3 regions of the uncultured Planococcus sp. genome follow, and region 2 is predicted to be linked to each of the others. Evidence: predicted binding sites of a transcription regulator. Region 2 holds the regulator's gene; each other region holds the start of a gene.

Region 1 (2,267 bases), on a different contig from region 2:
TCCTTTACGCCGGCAGCCAATGCTTCTTCTTTATATTTGGCCAGCAGCTCCTGGGATGTTTTTTTGGTGCGGTCTGCAATTGTCCGATCGTAAGCCTCGATGGAACCGAATGAACGGTTATCGATAATGTGGGCCAGATGCAAGGTGGCATTGTTCCGGGCTGCAGCTGCAGCGCCTTTCTTAAATGCCAATTCTGCTTCTTTGGAACCGTCTACTGCTACTAAAATATTGGAATATTTTAAAGTCATTCAGCATTCCTCCTCGTCTCTATACTAGGAACTTCGCTGTCGTGATCTGGAGTTCCTTCTTATCTGTCACATTCTTTTGAAAAAAGGTGTCGAAGTCATGAACTTTTGCACGGATAAAAGGAAATTCATGTTAAAATAAATGAAATCGAAGCGTACGGAAGACATGTTGAAAGGTGGCTATAAAGTGAAGGCCGGAACAGTAAACACGGATGGACTGACAGGGATGGAAGAATTGCTGTCAATACGCCATCAAACCAAAGAATTGAAGAAGGATAGTTACTTATTCCATGAGGGAGATGCCATCGGCGGGGTCTTCATCATTCGCTCCGGGAAAATACGGATTGAGAAAGTGACACCGAACGGTCGGGAGCTTACGCTGAAAATCTGCGGTCCGGGACAGCTGGTCGGAGAAGTGACGATTTTTTCTGAAGCACCTAAATATATGCTGGATGCCCGTGCGATTGAAGACACGGTATGCCTACATATTTCGATTAATGATCTGGAAGAAGCCTTGCTGTCGAATGCGCGGCTGTCCATCGCCTTTATGAAATGGATGGGAATCGATCAGCAGAAAACTCAGACGAAATTCCGGGATTTGCTGTTGCACGGTAAAAAAGGAGCGCTGTATTCGACATTGATCAGACTTTCCAACAGTTATGGGGTTAAAACAGAAAAAGGGACGCTGATCGACCTGGTCCTGACTAACCAGGACCTGGCAAATTTCTGTGGAATGACCAGGGAAGTGGTCAACCGCATGCTGAATGATTTGAAAAAGAATGGCATAGTGAGTTTACCAGAAGGAAAAATTCTTATTCACGATATGAGCCATTTAAAGACAGAAACAAATTGTGAAAACTGTCCCATTTATTTATGTAAAATTGATTAATAGGAGAGCTTGCCCATGCGGCGAGCTCTTTTTTTGTCTAAAATTTGTCAATCTATTAAAAATGAGGTTCAAGTGTGAGAAATGTCACAGTGCCAGGCAGGACGATAGCATAGGCTGAAAGTAAGAACAAAAAGCATTAGAGGTGAGAAGAAATGAGTCAGGAAAACCGGGAGCCGGAGGCCAATCTAAAAGGAACTTTAGTAAGTGTTTTCATAGTGGGATTGATCATCATCGTGATGTGGATCGCCGTTTATTTATTGTACGTAGCCCGTTAAGGCAGGACGAAAGGAGTAGGTTTAAATGCATCTTCATAAATATGAAAAAATTTGGCTGGTGTTCGGTATTGCATCGCTGATTGTATTTTTAAGCGTCGTCGGAGTGAGCGCCTTTTCTCAAGATCACACCCCAGCTGGAGGGATGGAAACAATAGATCCCAAAAAAGTGAATGAAACAGCGCCATTTGATAACCCGGGTGTAACCCAATTGGATGAAGACACGTATCAGGCTACGATCGTAGCTATGGCCTTTGGATACCAGGTACCGGACTTAAGAGTGCCGGTCGGCAAGGAAATTATTTTTAAAGTGACCAGCACCGACGTGGTCCACAGTCTTACAATCGATGATACAAAAGTCAATATGATGGTCGTTCCAGGCCGGATTACCACAAAATCCTACACGTTTGAAGAACCGGGCACATATTTAATTCTTTGCAATGAATACTGTGGAACGGGTCACCATATGATGTATACAGAGATAGAGGTGTACGAAGAATGATTGCTGTGCAAGATCGAAAAATCGCTTTATGGAATATCGGCGTAGCTTATGCTGCATTTCTAATAGGTACATTATGCGGACTGCTTCAGGTTTTTATCCGCAATGACGCTCTTCAATTACCGGCTTGGCTGGACTATTATCAAATTTTAACGGCGCACGGCGTCTTACTCGCACTTGTATTTACGACATTTTTCATTTTTGGATTCTTTATTACCGGTATGAGCAAAAGCCTCGGAAGCTTCGGGCCGAAAGTCCGCTTGTTTTCCTGGATCGGTTTTTGGGTGACGTTGCTTGGAACGGTCATGGCAACAGCAATGATCGTGGCCGGTGAAGCTTCCGTCATGTATACCTTTTATGCA
Region 2 (2,267 bases):
TCCTCCAGCTTCGCTTTTTCGCCTTGCTGCTTCTCGAATTGCTTTTGGTCCAGTTCGTATTGCTTCGCTTTTTCGTCCAGGTACCGGCTGTAGTTGCCGGTATACTTTTTGACGCGGTGGCGGGATACTTCATAGACCAGCGTCACCACTTGATCAAGGAAATACCGGTCATGGGAAACAATCAGCAAAGCGCCCGGGTAATTCTTCAGGTAGTTCTCCAGCCAGCTCAAGGTCTCGATGTCCAGATGGTTGGTCGGCTCATCGAGAATAAGCAGCTGTGGCTTGCTGAGCAGGTGCTTCGCCAGCATTAAGCGCGTTTTCTGGCCGCCGGATAGCGACACCACTTTCTTGTCGTAATCCTCCGGATAGAATTTCATGCCATGCAGAATAGCCCGTGTATCTGATTCGTATTGATAGCCGCCTGCATCTTTGAAATCAGTTTGAAGCAGGTCATATTCCTTCATGACCTTGTCGTTTTCTTCCGGGTTATTGTATATGTCAGGCTCGGCCATCTGTGCTTCCAGTCGGCGAAGTTTTGCTTCCTGTTCACGGAAATGATGGAAAATCGTCATCATTTCATCCCAGACGGTAGCATCCGATTCGAGATTCGTCTGCTGTTCCAAATAGCCGATCGTCAAATCTTTCGGCATGCTGATATCACCGCTGTCGTGGGACATTTCACCGGCGATGATTTTCAGTAATGTGGACTTCCCCGCACCGTTGCGGCCTACCAATGCTACGCGGTCCCGGTGCTGTACTTCCAATTTGACGCCTGAAAGAATCTCCTCCGCGCCAAATGATTTATGGACTTGATTTACTTGCAAAACAATCATGTAGGTCACCTCTATTCTTCTTAAGTGTAGCTGATGGGGCGTTTGTTCGCAATTGCACAAGCCTTTACATATCAAGGTTCCTAATGTAAGATGAAAGCGATTTGACAACACCTCAGGAGGATGCGAAAGCGTATGTTACATGAGACATCTAAAATTCCGCAAGCCACGACCAAAAGGCTGCCGCTATACTACCGTTTCCTTCAAAACTTCGCGAATGCAGGACAAAAAAGGATTTCTTCACAGGAATTGAGCGAAGCGATGAAAATCGATTCTGCTACCATCCGACGTGATTTTTCACATCTGGGTGCGCTTGGCAAAAAAGGCTATGGTTACGACGTTCAGGAGCTGCTGCTCTTTTTCCGTAAGACACTGGATCAGGATGAAGCCACCAATGTAGCATTAATAGGAGTTGGGGGACTTGGCAGTGCATTTTTGAAATATAATTTCCATCGCAACCACAATACGAAGATCATTGTCGCATTCGATTCGAACAGCCCCCTCGAAGGCGAAAAGATCAGCGATATCGATACCTACCATCCCGATAAAATTGAAGAGAAAATCAAAGAATACGGGGTGGAACTGGTTATTTTGACTGTGCCGTCACGATCAGCACAGGAAGTGACAGACCGTTTGGCGAAGACCGATATCAAAGGGATTTTAAATTTTACGCCGGTGCGAATTTCGGTGCCCGACCATATCCGTGTACAGACCATCGATCTGTCAGTTGAACTGCAGTCATTGATTTACCAGATCAAGCAGCAATGACTTAAAACCTTCACATTTACTAGCCCTTTGCAAATAGCCAAAACGGCTCTAATGATGTAAAATAGAGCCATAATACAGGAGGTGCCACGTATGCCAGGTCCAATGAGTATCATTATTATCGGTGTTGTTGCCTTGCTAGTTTTCGGTCCCAAAAAGCTTCCGGAACTTGGAAAAGCATTCGGTTCGTCTTTGCGTGAATTCAAAAACGCTACAAAAGGACTTGTAGACGATGACGACGATAAAGTAGATTTGAAAAAGAAAGACGAGCAAAAGGAAATACGATAGGATGTTTGTCTGATGACAGAAAAAGATATGACGTTAGTTGAACATATAGTTGAACTCAGAAAACGGCTGACCATTGTAGTCGTTTTCTTTGTATTAGCGATTATTGTCAGCTTTTTTCTTGCGCAGCCGCTGATCCAGTATCTGCAGTATACGGAAGAAGCGAAAGACCTTACCCTGAATGCGTTCAAAATTACAGATCCGTTGAAGATCTTCATGCAGGTAACAATGATTTTAGCATTGATCATCACGTCTCCTTTGATCATGTATCAGTTTTGGGCATTTATCAGTCCGGGACTTCTCGATAAAGAGCGGAGAGCGACGTTAAGTTATATTCCGTTTTCCCTGCTGCTGTTTTTGGGAGGGATCGCGTTTTCCTATTTGATC
Region 3 (2,267 bases), on a different contig from region 2:
AACATAACGAAAATAAACGCTTGGATTGCCCCGATAAAGATCGAGAAGCCTTGCCATGCCATCATTGGTACGATGGCTGATGCAAACCCAAATGCACCTGCTGATGCGAGGCCTGCTAACAAAGTCAACAGAATTTCCCCCGCATAGATGTTACCGTAAAGACGCAGACCGAGTGTCAGCGTATTTGCGAATTCCTCAATGATGTTCAATGGGAACAAGAATTTCATCGGCTTGATGTAGCCTCCGGCATATCCTTTAAGCCCTTTCAACTTGATACCATAGTAATGGCTCAAGATTAGCACCATTGCGGCCAATGTCATCGTTACCGTCGGATCAGCTGTTGGTGATTTCCACCAAAGATCTCCGTTGACAACTATTGCAAATGGAAGGCCTAACATGTTCGAAACAAAAATGAACATAATCAGGGTGATTCCAAGAACATGGAATCGGCCACCATCTTTCCAATCCATATTGCTTTTGATTATCCCTTTTACGAAATCCATGATCCATTCCATGAAGTTCTGCATGCCCGTCGGTTTAAGCTGCAGGTTCCGTGTGGAGATAAAAGCAATAAGGAAGACGATAAGAGCGGCTATAAGCAGCATCATAACGTTCGATAGGTTGAACCAGATCCCGAACACCTCGAGCATAGGAGCGCCATGTTCCACGATAGTTTCACCTCTCTTTCCACATTCTTAATGGTGTTTCACGTGATAAACAATCCGCTCTGTTAACAACAGAGCATAAGGGACCATCAACCCAATTACCGTACTGACCAAGTGAATGTGCTCTGCGAATAAAATGGCGATCGCCACAGCTGCAACACCTGATGCAAACCGTAATGCCGTTCCAAGCGAACGAACTTTCGAGCCTTCAGCCACCGCGCGGTCGAATTTCTCCATCCGGCGAACCAGAATCCACATGTTGTAAATGCCGAACAAAGTTCCGATTATGAGACCCGCGAACACTTCTTGATAAGAGGTAAACCCCCAACCAATAACGTAGAACGCCAAGATGAAAAAAATCATCTTTTTCAGTCTTGTATATATCTCCCTAAGTCCATCCATTTTTACTTGTCTCCTGATTCGAATTTGCGGACGGTCTGAAGCATTGCCCAAACACCGGCAGTGATGCCTATGACTAGGCAGATGATCATGAAAAACGGGGCGGTTCCGAGCTTTTCATCGAGCCACATACCTGTGAACACACCGAAAAGCGCGGACCCGACAAGTTGTGAGAGGATGGCACTGTAAAGCGCCATCGCTTGTAAGGGACTTTTTGTTGGGCGCATGATAACCCCCTCGAACCTCGTTGATTTGACATTAAACCCTTAAAAAGGACCGTCGCATCAGGCTTCCAAAACCACATAATATATGTAAGAAAACCTTCTCATGCATACCCTTTGTAAGCATACAATAGGGGTAAAATCATGTCAATTAGTAGAAGTGAAAAACTTCACAAGCGATTTTCCTCTGACATATTGTCGACAAACTTTGTAAAGAAAAGTGAAAGTGCCTGTTCAGCTCTGACAGGCATAAGGCAATTCGGCGAAGTGGCGCTCTTTGCCACACAGCCGGATTGACTTATGACCCGAAGAGCTAGGCGCTTGCAACTGGACACCAGAAAAGCGGAATCGGCCGTTCAGCTCCGACAGGCGTAAGACGGAATTCCGAAGTGGCGCTTTTTGCCGCACAGGAAGGCCGGCTTACGACCCGAGGAGTTGGCCGATGAAGCTGGACACATGAAAAGCGGAATCGACCGTTCATCCAATCACAGTTTCGAAAAATACACATGCAGTGCTTCGACGATCCGCGCCGAAGCTTTGCCGTCTCCGTATGGATTGGATGCTTGGGACATCGCTTTATAAGCATCTTCATCCGTCAGCAATTCTTTAGCCATTCCATAAATCGTCTCTTCGTCTGTTCCAGCTAGCTTCAAGGTTCCTGCACTGATCCCTTCAGGGCGTTCAGTCGTATCACGCAAAACCAGTACCGGCTTGCCGAGTGAAGGCGCTTCTTCTTGAATCCCGCCCGAATCGGTCAGAATAAAGAATGAGCGAGCTGCAAAGTTATGGAAGTCCAGAACTTCCAGCGGTTCAATCAAATGGATGCGCGGATCACGGCCCAATACCTCATCCGCCACTTCACGCACAGCTGGGTTCATATGTACCGGATAAACCACCTGGATATCATCATGCTCTTCAATCAGGCGTTTGATGGCACGGAACATATTGCGCATCGGCTGGCCAAGATTCTCACGGCGGTGTG

Evidence for each region. The regulator Rex, encoded in region 2, represses fermentation and respiration genes when NADH is low (regulators of the CRP and FNR family bind a similar motif). The targets are predictions, from matches to a motif close to TTGTGAAATATTTCACAA.
Region 1: a site for Rex is predicted at 1,207-1,224, ahead of Q0785_RS14645 (cytochrome C oxidase subunit II). Genes of this name have one in related genera too.
Region 3: a site for Rex is predicted at 1,444-1,461, ahead of Q0785_RS01810 (AtpZ/AtpI family protein). Genes of this name have one in related genera too.

Annotation. Positions count from the first base shown of each region.
Region 1 covers NZ_CANMXD010000010.1:31,591-33,857, reverse strand. Annotated here, with positions in the region: gene Q0785_RS14655 (universal stress protein) at 1-248, opposite strand, end outside; gene Q0785_RS14650 (Crp/Fnr family transcriptional regulator) at 472-1,134, shown strand; gene Q0785_RS14645 (cytochrome C oxidase subunit II) at 1,287-1,409, shown strand; gene Q0785_RS14640 (cytochrome c oxidase subunit II) at 1,435-1,908, shown strand; gene Q0785_RS14635 (b(o/a)3-type cytochrome-c oxidase subunit 1) at 1,905-2,267, shown strand, end outside.
Region 2 covers NZ_CANMXD010000002.1:4,591-6,857, forward strand. Annotated here, with positions in the region: gene Q0785_RS02405 (ABC-F family ATP-binding cassette domain-containing protein) at 1-833, opposite strand, end outside; gene Q0785_RS02410 (redox-sensing transcriptional repressor Rex) at 966-1,598, shown strand; gene Q0785_RS02415 (twin-arginine translocase TatA/TatE family subunit) at 1,689-1,883, shown strand; gene tatC (twin-arginine translocase subunit TatC) at 1,896-2,267, shown strand, end outside.
Region 3 covers NZ_CANMXD010000001.1:361,138-363,404, reverse strand. Annotated here, with positions in the region: gene atpB (F0F1 ATP synthase subunit A) at 1-668, opposite strand, end outside; gene Q0785_RS01815 (ATP synthase subunit I) at 696-1,067, opposite strand; gene Q0785_RS01810 (AtpZ/AtpI family protein) at 1,070-1,291, opposite strand; gene wecB (UDP-N-acetylglucosamine 2-epimerase (non-hydrolyzing)) at 1,771-2,267, opposite strand, start outside.